4 regions of the Agrobacterium sp. 22094 genome follow, and region 2 is predicted to be linked to each of the others. Evidence: predicted binding sites of a transcription regulator. Region 2 holds the regulator's gene; each other region holds the start of a gene.

Evidence for each region. The regulator LexA, encoded in region 2, represses DNA repair genes until DNA is damaged. The targets are predictions, from matches to a motif close to TGTTCNNNNTGTGTTCNG.
Region 1: a site for LexA is predicted at 2,489-2,506, ahead of ACTJK5_RS14415 (ImuA family protein). Genes of this name have one in related genera too.
Region 3: a site for LexA is predicted at 1,717-1,734, ahead of ACTJK5_RS09060 (PA0069 family radical SAM protein). Genes of this name have one in related genera too.
Region 4: a site for LexA is predicted at 2,338-2,355, ahead of ruvC (crossover junction endodeoxyribonuclease RuvC). Genes of this name have one in related genera too.

The regions. Positions count from the first base shown of each region.
Region 1 covers NZ_JBQEPX010000002.1:429,647-433,855, reverse strand. The annotation lists gene ACTJK5_RS14425 (polysaccharide biosynthesis/export family protein) at 1-1,150, shown strand, start outside; gene ACTJK5_RS14420 (O-antigen ligase family protein) at 1,158-2,429, shown strand; gene ACTJK5_RS14415 (ImuA family protein) at 2,547-3,308, shown strand; gene ACTJK5_RS14410 (DUF6504 family protein) at 3,223-4,209, shown strand, end outside.
Region 2 covers NZ_JBQEPX010000001.1:939,119-943,327, forward strand. The annotation lists gene ACTJK5_RS04460 (glutathione S-transferase family protein) at 1-296, opposite strand, end outside; gene ACTJK5_RS04465 (GFA family protein) at 558-956, shown strand; gene ACTJK5_RS04470 (hypothetical protein) at 1,048-1,305, shown strand; gene lexA (transcriptional repressor LexA) at 1,299-2,024, opposite strand; gene ACTJK5_RS04480 (hypothetical protein) at 2,381-2,944, shown strand; gene kdsA (3-deoxy-8-phosphooctulonate synthase) at 3,067-3,915, shown strand; gene eno (phosphopyruvate hydratase) at 4,133-4,209, shown strand, end outside.
Region 3 covers NZ_JBQEPX010000001.1:1,868,884-1,873,092, forward strand. The annotation lists gene ACTJK5_RS09045 (4-(cytidine 5'-diphospho)-2-C-methyl-D-erythritol kinase) at 1-455, shown strand, start outside; gene moaB (molybdenum cofactor biosynthesis protein B) at 452-1,006, shown strand; gene ACTJK5_RS09055 (glycosyltransferase family A protein) at 1,010-1,528, opposite strand; gene ACTJK5_RS09060 (PA0069 family radical SAM protein) at 1,795-2,952, shown strand; gene ACTJK5_RS09065 (ribonuclease HII) at 3,252-3,926, shown strand; gene ACTJK5_RS09070 (methyl-accepting chemotaxis protein) at 3,972-4,209, opposite strand, start outside.
Region 4 covers NZ_JBQEPX010000001.1:271,931-276,139, forward strand. The annotation lists gene ACTJK5_RS01290 (pyridoxamine 5'-phosphate oxidase family protein) at 1-98, opposite strand, end outside; gene ACTJK5_RS01295 (YebC/PmpR family DNA-binding transcriptional regulator) at 304-1,050, shown strand; gene ACTJK5_RS01300 (LLM class flavin-dependent oxidoreductase) at 1,184-2,185, opposite strand; gene ruvC (crossover junction endodeoxyribonuclease RuvC) at 2,397-2,909, shown strand; gene ruvA (Holliday junction branch migration protein RuvA) at 2,961-3,578, shown strand; gene ACTJK5_RS01315 (AbrB/MazE/SpoVT family DNA-binding domain-containing protein) at 3,654-3,935, shown strand; gene ACTJK5_RS01320 (PIN domain-containing protein) at 3,932-4,209, shown strand, end outside.

The sequences.
Region 1 (4,209 bases), on a different contig from region 2:
CCGCCTCGGAACCGCTGACAAGCTTCGCATCCGCGTTGCCGAATGGCAGCCGGCAGACGGCACCATCCGCAACTGGGATGTGATCAATGGCGATTACTCGGTCGGCCCGTCAGGCACGCTGGCGCTTCCCTTCATCGGCCAGTTAAATGTTGCCGGAAAGACGGCAGGCGAGGTGGGAGAGGCGATCGGGGCGCAGCTTCAAAGCAAGTTTGCTCTGCGCAACCTTCCATCAGCCTCCGTCGAAGTTGCCCAGTTCCGTCCGGTCTTCCTGACGGGTGATGTGCAAACGCCCGGCGAATATCCCTATGCGCCCAATATGACGGTTCTGAAGGCTGTCAGCCTCGCGGGTGGTTTGCGCCGTTCCGATGCAGGGCAGCGTTTTGCCCGTGACTTTATCAATGCCCGTGGCGACGCCGCCGTCTATGACGACCAGCGCGGCCGTCTTCTGGCGCGTCAGGCAAGGTTGCTTGCCGAAGTGAGCGGCGATCAGGAGATCAAGAAGACGCCTGAAATGGAAAAGGTCGTCAATATCGATGCGCTCCTGGAAAGCGAAAGTGCGCTGATGAAGTCTCGCACCGAGCGCTATACGCTTCAATTGAAAGCGTTGAAGGATTTGCGTGAACTGCTGGATGCGGAAGTGGAATCTCTGCGCAAGAAGGCAGAGAGCCAGCAGCGTCAGTTGCAATTGGCAAATGAAGACCGGGAAAAGGTCAATCGCTTGAACGAGCAGGGTCTTGCGCTTGCTCAGCGTCGTATCTCGGCGGAAGAACGCGCAGCCGAGGTTGAGGCGACGCTTCTCGACATCGATACGAATGCTTTGCGCGCCAAGCAGGATATCAACAAGGCGATCCAGGATGAGATCAACCTGCGAAACGACTGGGACGCGCAGCGCTCCAAGGAATTGCAGGATACGCAGGCCGAATTGCAGAAGCTGAACCTGCAGCTTTCCACCAGCCGCGAACTCATGTCGGAGGCCTTGGCGCAATCGGCGGAAGCTCTGCGCTTCGATCCGTCCGGCAAGTCGGCCTCGATTTCCTATGTCGTTGTGCGTGAGGACAAGGGAAAATCGAAGGAAATCAAGGTTGACGAAACCACGGCCCTTGAGCCTGGCGACGTTATCAAGGTTTCCTCGGAAGTGCTGATGCAGTGAGGCTGCCATGCGGATTGCGAAATCGGCACTGATCGATCCTGACAGAAACGGGCTCTACGGAACGGCGGCAGTCGCGCTGTCCTTCTTCGTCTTCGCCTATTCGTCGAAGTTCGGCCAGGTTTCGATCCTTGCCTATTACGCCATCTGGCTGCCTCTGGTCGTCGTGGATTATCGCCGGGTGCTCGGCAATTACACCCGCTACTTCTGGATTTTCGCCTTCGGCATTCTGGCCGTGCTGTCGAGCTTCTGGTCGGACGCCATGTCCGTCAGCCTGCGCGCCTCCATTCAGTACATGACGCACATCGTTTGCGCGCTGATTGCCATGCGCGTCATATCGATCAAGACGCTGACGCGCGGGGCGCTGATCGGCATTACCATCGTTCTTCTCTATTCACTGCTGTTTGGAACCTATCTTTTCGATGCGCTGGATGGCACGACCAGCTTCGTCGGCGCATTCTCTTCCAAGAACCAGTTGGGCTTCTATGCCTCGCTTGGCGTCCTCTTTGCCGCAGCTTCTGTGCTTGTGCTGCGCCAAAGAGGTTTGTGGCTGCCGATCGCGGGCGTTGCCGGTCTGATCTCGGCCTACAGCCTGCTTGCATCGCAATCGGCAACATCCGCGATCACCACTGCAGCCGTCGTCATCATGATGGCGGGTCTGCTGCCGCTCTGGGCCTTATCCCCTGGCAATAGGAAGATGCTGTTTTTTGCAGCCGTTGGCTTGGGCGGTCTGTTTGTCGTGGCCGCGCTACAGTTCGGCCTCTTCGACGCGATCCTCGGTGTCTTCGGCAAGGACACAACACTGACAGGACGCACCTATCTCTGGCAGCAGGGGATCGAGGCGGCCAAGCGGGCGCCAATTTTCGGTGTCGGTTATCAAGGCTTCTGGGTGCCGGGCTTTTCCGATGCCGAAAGGCTCTGGGACGATTTCTTCATTTCCGGTCGCAGCGGCTTTCATTTCCACAACACCTATATTGAGGTGGTGGTGGAGAACGGTTTCGTCGGTCTCATTCTGCTTGTCATCCTGCTCTACGGCACGCTTTTGGGTCACTTGCGGTCAATCCTCATGCGCAATCAGGATCCGCAGGCGCTGATCCTGTTTTCGCTCTGCGCCCTGTTTGTCGTCCGCTCTTTCGTCGAGATCGACATTATTTTCGCATACCAGATCGGCTCGTTCATGCTGTTTTACGCGGCTGGCAAACTCTGCCTGCCGCGGCGCACCCCTGCGGTCACATCGCCCTTCTTGGCAGGTATCGCGGTACGGCCATTGGCCGGGAGATAAAGGAATCGTCCACCTCTCCACAGGAGTCCGGCTGACTCGTGTTGACTCTTTTGTGAATCTAGAACAAAAAGTGAACATTAGTTTTTTAGCGTGGAATGCTCTGAGAAGTTTCGTGTCATGCAGAAGCGCGCAGAACAGCTTGTCGTGGAGGAATTGCGAGAAAGGCTGGAGAGGATCACCCAAGGTCCTGCCAGACAGCAGCAGACTCTGCCCTTCAATATTCCAGCCATAGATGGGCGTCTTCCCGGCCAAGGCCTGAAGCTTGGCAGCCTGCATGAGGTGAGCGGCGGCGGAAATGGTGCCGTGGACGGTGCAGCGTCAGCGCTCTTCTGTGCGGGGATCGCTGCCCGGTTGAAGGGCAAGATTCTTTGGTGCGTGACCCGTCCCGATCTCTTCATGCCTGCTCTCACACAGGCAGGACTTTCGCATAACCGGCTGATCATCGTCGAATGCCGCGACGAAAAGGGCGTGCTGGATTGTTTCGAGGAGGGGCTTCGCTGCAACGGCTTTGGTGCGGTGATCGGTGAAGTGTCGAAGCTGCCGATGAACATGTCGCGGCGTCTGCAACTGACGGCGGAAGCTTCGGGCGTGGCAGCCATAGCGCTTCGCCGCTGGCGTCATGTGAGCGGTGTCGCCGATTTTGGTCAGCCGACCGCCGCCGTCACCCGATGGCGCATTTCCATGCGTCCCTCCACCCCGCTGCCGGTACGCGGGGTAGGGCGGTCACGCTGGTTTGTAGAATTGCTGCGTGTTCGGGGCGGCGAACCTTTTGAACTGGAAGTGGAAGCCTGTGATGCAGAGGGTCGTCTCGCTATACCTGCCGACATGGCAGACGGATCGATACCGCAGGATGCTTGGGGACGAAGCGCCGCCGGTTGAAACTCCGGTCGTCATGATCGCCCGCCAGGGAAGCCGCCGGCTCGTGGCTGCTCTGAATAGTGCCGCGCTGAAGGCGGGCTTGCGCCCCGGCATGCCGGCCAGCAAGGCGCAGGCCATTCTACCAGGCCTTATTGTCGAAGACTTGAAGCCGGTGGAGGATGCAAAAGCCCTTGAGGATCTGGCCTTCTGGTTTCTACGCATCTATGCCCCCATCGTCGCGCCGGATACGCCCGATGGGCTGGTGCTCGATACGACAGGGGCCGATCACCTGCATGGCAATGAAAGACTGATGCTGACGGGAATGATCAATCGCCTGCATGCGCTGGGTTTTACGGCGCGTGCGGCAATTGCCGAAAGCTGGGGCGCGGCTCACGCGCTTGCCCGTTTCGGGCGCGAAGCCGTCACCATTTTACCTGAAGGCAGCGTGCGAGAAGCGCTCGCGCCTCTCCCGCTTGCCGCCCTGCGGCTGGATGCACATCTGGTCAATGAGCTGAAGGTCCTGGGCTTTCGCCGCATCGGAGAATTGGCAGCTGCGCCGCGCGCGCCGATCACCTTGCGGTTCGGACCGGAGGTTGGGCGCAGGCTGGATCAGGCTCACGGTATCCTGTCGGAACCGATAGAGCCGGTCCGCGTGGCGGAACTGGTAACCGTGCGCCGCTTCTTTCCCGAACCGATTGCTGCTGCAGAAACCATTGCAAAATACGCTCGAAAGCTTGTGTCCGACCTCTGCCTGGATTTGGAGAAGCGGGGTTTAGGTGCGCGTCGTGTCGATCTCGTTTTCCATCGTGTTGATAGTGGTGTACAGGCCATTCGGGCCGGAACCTCCAAACCCGCACGCGATAGCAAGCAATTGTCGCGCCTTCTGACCGACCGTATCGAGACGATCGATCCGGGTTTCGGC
Region 2 (4,209 bases):
ATCTCCGCGGATGCCGAGCGCGACCAAGCCCGCGCTTTGGCATCCTCAGCCCAAACACCATCATGCCGTTCCGCCAGGTACTCGATGATTGCAAGCGAGTCCCAGATGGTGACATCGCCATCCACGAGGCAGGGCACCTTGCCTGTGGGGGAGAAGTGCGTGAAGCCATGCTTGGGATCGGGATCGTTGAACGGGACGAGATTCTCTTTGAAGGGAATCTCCAATGTCCGCATCAGCACCCAAGGCCGGAGAGACCAGGAGGAGTAGTTCTTGTTGGCGATGTAAAGATCGTACATGTTGTCTCCTTCTGGTGATACGGCCACTTGAATCGCATGCGATCAGCAAAAGCGTCCATGCGGTGCAAAAGTGCGAATGTTATTTCTCTGTCCATCGTCCTAACGCATGAGCGAGAGGACATACAGGCCGAGTCTGTCATGTCAGATATCATATGAATTGATGCGTTCGCCGCTCTCACCTTTCCGAAAACAGAAGCAGAATGAACTTCATCGGTTCGTCGCGGTTTGATGGGAAGGCGTCAAGCAAATGGAGCGGTCGAGATGAACATGAAATCTGGCGGTTGTGCCTGCGGCAGCGTGAGGCTTTCGATAGTCGGTGAGCCCTATCGTATCGGGATTTGTCACTGCATGGATTGTCGCAAGCACCACGGCGCGCTCTTCCACGCATCCGCCATCTTCCCGCAGGATGCCGTGACCATCGAAGGAGAAATACGCAGCTATAATGGCCGCTTCTTCTGTCCCAACTGCGGATCGCCGGTCTTCGGAAAAAGCGACGACGAAATCGAGGTCAATCTCGGTTCTCTGGATTCACCAGATCAGTTCGAGCCGACCTACGAGCTTTGGACGGTCCGCCGTGAGGCTTGGCTGCCGGATTTCCCGGCATTGCGCCAATATGAGCGGGACCGGGAATCGACAGGCAGAACGGAAAAGGGGCGGTGAGACTGTCCACCTTGTCGGATGGTAGCCGCGAGGTGGATTAGCCGCGTCTGTAAGTCCTGCTCTTAGAAGCGACGGGCGAGGGCGCTTGTCGGTGGCACTGAAAGATTGCCGCCGTTCGAAGGCCATGATCGGCATGCACCCGACCATCCGCCAATCTTTTCCTCATCCTCGGATCGAGAATGAGGATAACGAGAAAGACGAAGACGAAGACGAAGACGAAGAGAACCAGCGTCGAGACCTCGGCGCGATCAGAGGCAGCACATCGCCGCATCTGCCAACGAGGTCTGCGCGTCTTGCCTCTGCAAGAGCACAGGCAGCCAGTCTGAGCCGACTATCGTTCGCTCAGTGATAGCGACGAATGAGACCGACCAGCTTGCCCTGAATCTTTACCCGATCCGGTCCGAAGATGCGGGTCTCATAGGCTGGGTTCGCGGCCTCCAGGGCGATGGAAGCACCCTTGCGGCGGAAGCGCTTCAAGGTGGCTTCTTCATCATCCACCAGTGCGACGATGATATCGCCGGGGTTGGCGGTGCTGCCGTTGCGGATGATGACGGTGTCACCATCGAAGATGCCAGCCTCGATCATCGAGTCACCCTTGACCTCAAGCGCATAATGCTCGCCCGTGCCCAGCATATCGACGGGTACGACAACATCGTGGGTGTTGTTCTGGATAGCGGAGATCGGCACACCGGCGGCGATGCGTCCCATCACAGGAACGGTGACAGCGGAGGAGATCTGATCGTTTGCTGGCTTCGGCGCGGGAGCCGGCTCAGGCGGTTTGGCTTTTCCGAGGCTGCCCTCGATCACGCTTGGCGAAAAACCGCGCGGCGGCTTCTGTGCGGGTGCGGAATAGGCTTCCGGAAGCTTGATGACTTCCAGGGCTCTTGCCCTGTTCGGCAAGCGGCGGATGAAGCCGCGTTCTTCCAAAGCGGTAATCAGCCGATGGATGCCGGATTTCGAGGCGAGGTCGAGGGCATCTTTCATCTCATCGAAAGATGGCGGCACGCCGGACTCTTTCATTCGCTCATGAATGAAAAGAAGCAGTTCCTGCTGTTTGCGCGTGAGCATGAAGAAAACCCTTGGAATACGTGGCGAAGATTCGCGAAACAAATACAGAACGAACACTATATGTTCCATATGTGTTCTGCAATCCCTTAAAATTCCGCAAACGTCTCCGCCTCATCAATTCGCAGTCCTGTTATCCGCGCAATGGTAGAAGTTCATAGCTTCTTTACGGTGTTGGGCGTCTTTTTCCTCTCCAGGTTGATGATTTCATTTTTGCGGGTATCTACAAGCTGCTTCGAGGATCACACGATCCGGTCATCCTGTGGTATGAAGGCCAAGCCATTCGAAGCATTATCAACAAAGTTATCGTAGCTCTACGGCGCTGCCTTGCAGCGTTTTTTCGGGGCAGGGACATTTTTATGAAGCTCGTTAGATTTACCCTTATCGGAATGCTGATTGCGCTGGCCGGTTGCCAGACCCTCGATCCCAATTCACCGGAAGCTTTGAAGCGCAAGGAGTATGACCGGTTGCTGCTGAACACGACGATGGCCAATTGCAAGCTCATCGTTCAACTCAATCAGAAGCGCGTTTCGCAGAACAAGGAGCCGACGCGCGACAATAACTGTGCACGGATCCTGAAAAATCACGCGCTTGGCGGCGTTCATCCGGCGAGCTTCATCCCCGATCTTGCGGTGAACGGCATTCCCATTCCGATCGGTGGACTGATCAAGCTTGCAATCGTTGCCGACCGAAACCAGCGTGAGAAGAAGGCCTGGGAGGCATCGCTACCGGCTTGGGTTTCCGCCGGTGGTGAGAACAGCGAGAACGTTTATCGCATGTTGCTGACTCAAGGCTTCAAGCCCGAAGAATTGGAAGGGCTGAAGGGAAGTGCTGGATTTTCCGACGCGGTGCGCGCAGTCGGGCCGTTCGTGCAGTCTTCCGAGGCCAATCCCGATGTCGTCCGGAAGGCGAATGCCGGCTAAAGGGCAAGCGGTTGGTGCTCCCTCATCTCGTGACACATGGCGCGCTTGCTGCTAATGCCTGTGCAACATCGCAAATTAAGCGGTTGCCGGCGATGTCCGGCGCATGTGTCGTGAGGAATGAGATGACTTTGAAGAACAATTTGAAAGTGGTCGCTGGCGAAGGCAAAGGCGCTGTCGCCTTCTCCAACACAGAGCGGTTTTCGCTGATCGCCGGTCCGTGCCAGATGGAAAGCCGCGACCACGCTTTCATGATTGCCGGCACGCTGCATGAGCTTTGCGGCAAGCTCGGCATCGGGCTTGTCTATAAGTCATCCTTCGACAAGGCCAACCGCACATCGCTCTCCGGACAGCGTGGCATCGGTCTCGACAAGGCCATGGAGATCTTTGCCGATCTCAAGAAGGAATATGGCTTCCCTGTCCTGACCGACATCCATACGGAAGAGCAGTGCGCCATTGTCGCCGAAACCGTCGATGTCCTGCAAATCCCGGCCTTCCTCAGTCGCCAGACCGATCTTCTGATCGCCGCCGCAAAGACCGGTCGCGTGATCAATGTGAAGAAAGGCCAGTTCCTGGCGCCCTGGGACATGAAGAACGTGCTGGCAAAGCTCAACGAGAGCGGCAATCCGAACGTTCTGCTCTGCGAACGCGGCGCATCTTTCGGCTATAACACGCTTGTCTCCGACATGCGCTCGTTGCCGATTATGGCCTCGCTCGGTGCGCCGGTGGTGTTCGATGCGACGCATTCCGTGCAGCAGCCAGGCGGGCAGGGTGGGTCGACGGGTGGTCAGCGCGAATTCGTCGAGACATTGTCGCGCGCAGCCGTGGCCGTCGGCATTGCCGGACTGTTTGTCGAGACCCATGAAGACCCGGACAATGCCCCTTCCGACGGCCCCAACATGGTTCATCTGAAGGATATGCCGAAGCTTCTGGAGAAGCTTCTGGCGTTTGACGCTATCGCCAAGGCCGCCTGATTTTGGCCTAATCGATTTTTATAGGTTGGGCGACGCCTGATGCTGGGCGTCGTCATTGTAATTTCTCACGCTTCGTCTACAGCGAAGTTGCAATGACCTTTCACACTTTTCAGAATCGCTTATCCGCCGTCCGGCTCGAAAACGGCTTCACAGTTTTGCCGATGCGCTCTAAGACAAGCGACTGAAATTCATCTGTTCCAGTCCCAAGGGAGAGACCATGACAGCCATTACCGACATCATCGCACGCGAAATCCTCGATAGCCGTGGCAACCCCACGGTCGAGGTCGACGTGTA
Region 3 (4,209 bases), 930 kb from region 2:
ACGTACCGATGTGTCTTGCCAGCCAGCCACTGATCGCACAGGGGATTGGAGAAGAGATTACGCTTCTTCCGCAGTTTCCTCAATTGTCGCTGGTGCTGGTCAACCCGCTCAAGGGGGTTTCGACACCGCATGTCTTCCGGCTACTGAAGGAGAAGCAGAATGCACCCCTTCCCGCACCGCTTGAGGATCAAGGACACTCCTGGCTTTCGATGATGGACGCGCTCAGAAACGATCTGCAACCTCCAGCCGTGAAGCTTCTGCCGGAGATCGGTGATATGCTGGCAATGCTTCATTCACAGGGCGCGGATGTTGCGCGCATGTCCGGTTCGGGCGCCACATGCTTCGGCATTTTTTCCGACTGGGAGAAAGCGGAGGCCGCAGCAGCATCGCTTCGGGAACAGAAGCCCGGATGGTATGTTCAAGAGACCAGAACGATTGCAGGGAGAGCGTCATGAGTGAGAAGAACACGGGTGGAGAGCGGCAATTCATTCCGGTCGGTATCGCCGTTCTGACCGTCTCTGACACGCGCACTTTGGCGGACGACAAATCCGGCAACACGCTGGCGGCACGGATCGAGGAGGCAGGCCACCGTCTTGTGGATCGTGCGATCGTGCCCGATGACGTAGGCGCCATTCGCGAAAAGGTGCAAGGCTGGACGCTGTCGGATGAAATCGATGTGGTCATTACCACGGGTGGCACGGGCTTTACCGGGCGCGACGTGACGCCGGAAGCCCTGGAGCCCCTGTTCGACAAGCGCATGGACGGCTTCTCAGAGGTGTTCCACCGCATCTCCTATGACAAGATCGGCACATCCACCATCCAGTCACGCGCCACCGCCGGGCTTGTCAACACAACCTTCGTCTTCGTTCTGCCGGGTTCACCAGGCGCCTGCAAGGACGCGTGGGACGGCATTTTGAAAGCGCAGCTTGATTATCGCCACATGCCGTGCAACTTCGTGGAAATCATGCCACGGCTGGACGAGCATCTGCGCCGCACGAAGGGCTGATCCCTATCGCGTTGGACGCAGCGCCCATGCTGGCACCAACTCCGCGGTCAGTCTGCGCGGCTTCTGGGATTTTGAAAATTCCTTCGGCGGAAGGCCGGATTTCGCGAGTTGGAGCGCATCCTGCTTGCGCAGCAACAGGCCGAATTCCAGTGGCGGACCGCGGCGAAGCAGTCGCTTCAGAAAAGGCTTTTTATAATAGCGCGATGGAGAGAATTGCGCGGGCCGCTCGTTTAGCGCCATATATTCGAGAATATCTTCAATCCAGCCGCCCTGCGGACGGCTGCCCGGCTCGATCAGCAACACCCACTCGCCTCGGATCGATTGAATGACATCGCCGATCTCCCAGCGCTGATGGAAGCGGCAACCGGCAGCTTCGGCGACCCGCGCCGAGCCATCGTGTGAGGCGTGGTCGAGAATAATGACGTCGCTGATCAAACCCTTCACGGCGCCCGTCACCAGCGCCGAAAGCGTATGCGCAAGCTCGGGCTCTTGGTTTCGGCATTCCATGATGACTGTCAGCATGTTCTCGTCACTTGTGGTGCGTTCCAGACGATAAAGTTCCTACAGCATCGCCATGGAAACCCAAATGGATTTTCTGTCGTGGCACCCGGCAAAATGATGCAATGCAGCAGGACAGTTCCATTGTTTCTTGCTTTGCAGCGCTCCTCCTCGCGCAGCATACCGCGCGAGAAAGCGCTACCAAGTTCTTTTGTTCTTGTATTGTTCTCATATTTAGCGTAGGAATCGTTTCATCCAATTCGCTGGCGCAGGCCGGTCAGGAGCATCAGATGAGACACCAAGTGCTTTCGGGGCAGGCTGCCTATCAGCCGGGCCATACGCCGGATATTGCCAATGCTCTGGCAGATGACTCTGGCCTGAGGATCGAAATCGATCGTCGTCGCGGCAGAGGTGCGGGCATCAATCCTGGCGGTCGTTTCGAGACGTTGCAGCATGAAGCCTTTAACGATGGCTGGGACATCATCGAAGAACTGCCGGAGTTCAAGACGGATGTGCAGGTGGAAAAGCCGCGCACAATCATTACCCGCAACGAATCGCCTGACATCCCCTTCGACCGATCGATCAATCCCTATCGCGGCTGCGAGCATGGCTGCATCTATTGCTTCGCCCGTCCGACGCACAGCTATATGGGACTTTCGGCCGGCCTCGACTTCGAAGCGAAGCTTTTTGCCAAGCCGGACGCCGCCAAGCTTCTGGAACGCGAGCTTTCCAAGCCGGGCTACAAGGCGCGGGTGATTGCAATCGGCACCAATACCGATCCCTACCAGCCGATCGAAAAGGAATGGCGGATCATGCGCCAGATTCTCGAGGTGTTGGCCAAGGCGGAACATCCGGTCGCCATTGTCACGAAATCGGCGCTGATCACGCGCGACATCGATATTCTGGCGCCCATGGCAAAGAAGGGTCTCGTCAAGGTCGGCATTTCGGTGACAACGCTCGATCGCAAACTTGCCCGCAGCATGGAGCCCCGCGCCTCGACGCCATCGAAACGGTTGGAGGCAGTCAAGACGCTTACGGAGGCTGGCATACCAGTGGCCGTGATGATGGCCCCTGTCATCCCAGCATTGAACGATCATGAGATCGAGCTGGTGCTGGAGGCTGGTAAAGCCGCCGGTGCGACAGAGGCCTCGTATGTGCTGCTGCGTCTACCCCTTGAGGTCAGCCCGCTGTTTCGTGACTGGTTGCTGCGCAACTACCCGGATCGCTACCGCCATGTCATGTCGCTGGTGCGCTCCATGCGCGACGGCAAGGAATATGACTCGGAGTTTGGCAAGCGCATGAAGGGTGCTGGACCCTATGCGTGGCAGATCAGCCGCCGCTTCGAAATGGCGACTAAAAGGCTCGGTCTCATTCGCAGGGGCATCCAGCTGCGTGACGATCTCTTTGCCCCACCCAGCGGTGCCGGCGTGCAGCTCTCCTTGCTTTGAAGGAAGGAGACGCTCGGTCCAGCTACCGCTTACGACATGGGTTCTTGGCGCGTCTCCACAGAGCTGCGCCGAAACCACGGCTGTGAAGCCCCTCTTCGAAGAAATGTTCGGTGCGCGTCCCTGACGTACCGGCATTGCCCCCGGTTCCGCCGCCTCGCGTGCGATTTCTCGTTTTCCGCCGCCCTATAGGAAAACGACCCTGGCCTCTTGAGCCATGGATGACAACCACGCCCTACGGGTTGTCTATCGCCGCACCGGGGGCTTGCGGGAGATCGGGTGTCTGTGCAAGTTTCCGCCGCATGAAGCGACGCACAGCATCCGATTCTCCTGCCCTGTTCGATCTTGCTCCGGCGAGCCCCGACTTCAGCATGGAGCTAGAAGCACGCCAGCGCGGCCTGTGGCCCGTGGCCGGGACCGATGAGGCTGGCCGAGGCCCTTTGGCCGGTCCGGTCGTTGCCGCCGCCGTCATTCTTGATCCCGACAATATTCCTGACGGCCTTGATGATTCCAAGAAGCTCACCAAGGCAAAGCGGGAAGTGCTGTTTACGAAGATCGTGGAAACCTCGATCGTCTCCGTTGCGTCATCCGGTCCGGTGCTGATCGACCGGATCAATATACTGCGCGCAAGCCTCGATGCCATGCGCCGCGCCGTCCTTGGGCTTGAGCTTGCGCCTCGGCTGGTGTTGGCCGATGGGCGCGACAAACCGCCGGGCATGTCTTGCGAAGCAAAGGCCGTGACCAAGGGAGATGCGCGATCCCTGTCGATTGCTGCCGCGTCGATCATCGCCAAGGTTACAAGAGACCGGATGATGGAGCGGGCCGGGACTGTGCATACCGCCTACGGCTTCGAGCTTCATGCGGGTTACGGAACGCCCGTGCACCTTCGGGCCATCGAAGCCCATGGCGCCTGCTCACTTCATCGAATGAGCTTTCGGCCGCTTCGGCAGGATGCTGCCGAAGCCGACGTCGCCTGATAGGCTGGCACTCTCCCCGGTGGTTGAAGAGCGCCTTTCCGTCCATCAACCGGCCATACGCATATAGCCCTCTCGGTTGGCACCTTGCTGCGCGTGATCGGCCAGCTTGAACTGCTCGAGTAGCGCACGCAGCCTCTCGCTTTCTGTCGCCAGTGCAGAGGTTGCGGTGGTGGTTTCCTGCACGAGGGCGGCATTCTGTTGCGTCGTCTGGTCCATCTGGTTGACGGCTGTGTTCACTTCCGAAAGACCCGTCGCCTGTTCCTGGGATGAGGTGGCAATCGCG
Region 4 (4,209 bases), 670 kb from region 2:
TGGAGACCTTCCAGACCCAGCATGCCTGCATGGACGGAATTAATCTCGTCCCAAAGCTGACGGGCGGGTTGTTCGCGTGCTTCAGTCAGACTTACCATTCAGTGATCTCCTTGCGGTTCCTGTTCCTTCCGGCAGCGATCCGGTCATGATCGCGCCGCCTGTGATCACAACGGCGGGAGAGGATTTCTGTTCCTTGCAGCGCTGTCATGTGGATGCGAGAAGAAGGGGGTTACGGGCTTGAACAGCCGCGCCATCGCACTTATAAGGCCCACAATCCAAACAAACGATCCGATCAGGGGTGCCATGGCTGGCCATTCACAGTTCAAGAACATCATGCATCGCAAGGGGAAACAGGATTCGATCCGTTCGAAGATGTTCTCCAAGCTTGCGCGTGAAATCACCGTTGCAGCCAAGTCCGGTCTTCCGGACCCGACCATGAATGCTGCTCTTCGCCTGGCCGTGCAGAACGCCAAGGCGCAGTCCATGCCGAAGGACAATATCGACCGCGCCATCAAGAAGGCGTCCGGCGCGGATGCGGAAAACTACGATTCCGTTCGCTACGAGGGCTACGGCCCCGGCGGTACGGCGGTTATCGTCGAAGCGCTGACGGACAACCGCAACCGCACGGCATCCAACATTCGCTCGATCTTCACCAAGGCCGGCGGCGCACTTGGCGAAACCGGTTCGGTCTCCTTCTCCTTCGACCGCGTGGGCGAAATTACCTACAAGGCTTCGGTTGGCGATGCGGACAAGGTAATGGAAGCGGCGATCGAAGCCGGTGCCGAAGACGTGGAAAGCAGCGAAGACGGCCACACGATCATCTGCGGCTTCGAAGACATCAACGAAGTCTCCAAGGCGCTTGAAGCGACCCTCGGCGAAGCCGACAGCGTCAAGGCTGTCTGGCGTCCGCAGAACACCGTTCCGGTGGATGAGGAAAAGGCGCAGTCGCTGATGAAGCTGATCGACAACCTGGAAGACGATGACGACGTGCAGAACGTCTATTCGAACTTCGAAGTGTCCGAAGAAGTCATGGCGAAGCTGTCAGCCTGATACTCTCGGGTTCCGTTCGATTTGAGGACGGCAATCGAAAGCGACAAATCCTAAGTACAAAAGGCCGGATTTGCTCCGGCCTTTTTCAATTTCAATGATGATAGTGGCAGAGGGGTGTTAGAACACAGTCGGCTCAGGCCGCCTTTTTCACACCTTCCCGTACCTCGGCGAAAACCTCGACAGACCGCAGCCGCTTGTTGATGTCGTGGATTGGCATGGAGACGATCAATTCATCCGCGCCGGTCTCGCCCAGGAACTGCTGGAGTTTGCGATCGATGGTCGCGTGTGAGCCTACGGCGGCGTAACGCAGCGTATGTTCGACGGTGATGCGCTCCATGTCGTTCCAGTAGCCGTCCATGCTCTCGACCGGCCGCGGGAAGGGCGTGCGGACGTTCTTGCGCAGATTGACGAATTGCTGCTGGGCCGATGTGAACAGATGACGGGCTTCCTCATCCGTATCCGCACCGACGCCCATGATGCCCACCATGACATAGGGCTCCGAGAGCGTAGCAGAAGGCTGGAAGCGCTCGCGGTAGATGGCGATTGCATCCATCAGCATATCCGGCGCGAAATGCGAGGCGAAGGAATAGGGCAGGCCAAGGGCTGCGGCCAGATGCGCGCTGTAGATGCTGGAGCCCAGCAGCCAGATCGGCACGTTCGAGTTCACGCCCGGCACGGCAAGGATCGCCTGATCCGGTTCGGGCGCGCCGAGATAGCGCTGAAGCTCGACAATATCATGCGGGAAGTTTTCGGCCCCGGCATCGAGATTGCGGCGAAGCGCGCGCGCGGTGCGCATATCCGTTCCGGGTGCGCGGCCAAGTCCGAGATCGACACGACCCGGCAGAAGAGCGGCAAGCGTGCCGAACTGTTCAGCGATCACCAGTGGCGAGTGGTTGGGCAGCATGACGCCGCCCGAGCCGACGCGGATGCGTGAGGTTGCAGCACCCACATGGGCAATCACGATCGATGTGGCGGCACTTGCGATACCCGGCATGCCGTGATGCTCGGCCAGCCAGAAACGCTCATAGCCGTGTTCCTCCGCCTTGATCGCCATGCGGCGCGAATTGTCGAGCGCCTGGCTTGCGTTCTCCCCATCGCCAATCGGCGATAGATCGAGAATGGAAAAGGGAATCATGGCATGCTCCTTCCGGCCTTTATTTAGGACCTTATTTAATGTGTGGCGTCGTGTTTGCCATCCTCGTCGCAGCGAATTGATCCATGGTTCAAAAAAACTGACGGCCTGAGCGTGGATGGCGATCCGCTGGCGCGGCGCATTTTCTCATCGAATGTTTTTGTTTTGTTCACTTATGGCTGGCAGGTTTCCTGACCAGACGATAGGGTGAGACATGCAAAACGCGATTCGAATTATCGGCATTGATCCGGGCTTAAGGCGTACGGGCTGGGGCGTCATTGAGACGATCGGCAACAGCCTGCGTTTCGTGGCGTCCGGCACGGTAACGTCGGATGGCGACATGGACCTCGCTTCGCGCCTTTGTCAGTTGCATGACGGGCTGGCGGATGTCGTTCATTCCTATCAGCCGGATGAGGCGGCGGTGGAGCAAACCTTCGTCAACAAGGACGCGGTGGCGACCCTGAAGCTTGGCCAGGCGCGTGGCATTGCCATGCTCGTCCCCGCCCGCGCTGGCCTGCCCGTATCCGAATATGCGCCGAATGCCGTGAAGAAGGCGGTGATCGGTGTGGGGCATGGTGAAAAGCAGCAGATCCACATGATGCTGAAAATCCTGATGCCAAAGGCCGAGTTCAAGGGTAATGACGCCGCCGATGCCCTGGCGATTGCCATCTGCCACGCGCACAACCGCGGGGGCGACCGGATGCGCCGGCTTCTTGCTGCGGGCTAAGCGGGCGTTCTTCGGCTTTTCACCTCTTTCTCAAATATCACGGACGTGACCATGATCGGCAAACTCAAAGGCACCATAGAGGAAATCGGCGACGACTACGTTCTCGTTGACGTTCATGGCGTCTGCTACGTGGCGCATTGTTCGGCGCGCACTCTGTCCAGGCTTGGTTCCGCGGGCGAGGCTGTGGTGCTATTCATCGAGACCTATGTGCGCGAGGACCAGTTGAAGCTTTTCGGCTTCATGAGCGCTCTTGAGCGCGAGTGGTTCAATCTGTTGCAGAGCGTGCAGGGTGTGGGCTCCAAGGTGGCGCTTGCGGTTCTCTCCACCCTCTCGCCTTCCGAACTCGCCAACGCTATTGCACTGCAGGACAAGGCTGTTGTCTCCCGCGCACCCGGCGTTGGCCCGAAGGTTGCGATCCGCATCGTCACCGAATTGCGCAACAAGGCGCCTGCTTTTGCCGGAGAAGCGGCAGGTGCCATCGGTCTCAAGCAGGAGATCGGCGAAGGCGCGGCGCCCGCGCCTGTGGCCGATGCCGTCTCGGCTTTGACCAATCTCGGCTATTCGCGCGATCAGGCTGCCAACGCCGTGGCCGCCGCCTTGAAGAATGGTGGTGAGGGGGGAGACAGCGCCAAGCTGATTAGGCTGGGTTTGAAGGAGCTTTCGCGATAAATCGTGCATTTGTGTTTCTGGCGGATGAATGATAAGATTTCCGCCATATGAAGTTTTTTTTTACGGGTGCTCATAATGGGATGGGAAGTTGTCGTTTCGTCGAAGGGGCAGGTGACGTTGCCGAAAGACATGCGTGAAGCGCTCGACCTCAGGCCCGGTGATCAGGTCGTCTACTCCATCATCGATGGCGAAGTGGTGCTGACGCCAAAGAATGTTGATTTCAATGATCTCGCTGGCCTTTTAGGTAAGCCTCCCAAGGGCCGTGCCACCTTGGAAGAAATAGACGAGACCGTCAGCAAGGCTGCAGGCCATAACGTCGTCGATACCGATGATGATCAGGCGGATGCCGCTGCATGATGGTCTATGGCGTGGATACGAACGTCGTTCTTCGTCTTTTCGTTGATGATGAGCCAGGCCAACGGGACGCAGCACTGCGTTTCGGAGCAGGGATTGGCCGCGACTACACTGTCTTCGTAACGCTTCTCACTCTGATCGAGCTCAGTTGGGCTTTGAAGTCACAATACGGTTTCGATCGACGACAGATCAGCTTGGCCATTCGCAAGTTGCTGCACACGAGGGGTTTGGTCGTTGAAGGACACGATAAGGTCGTCAAAGCCGTCCGTCTGGTTGA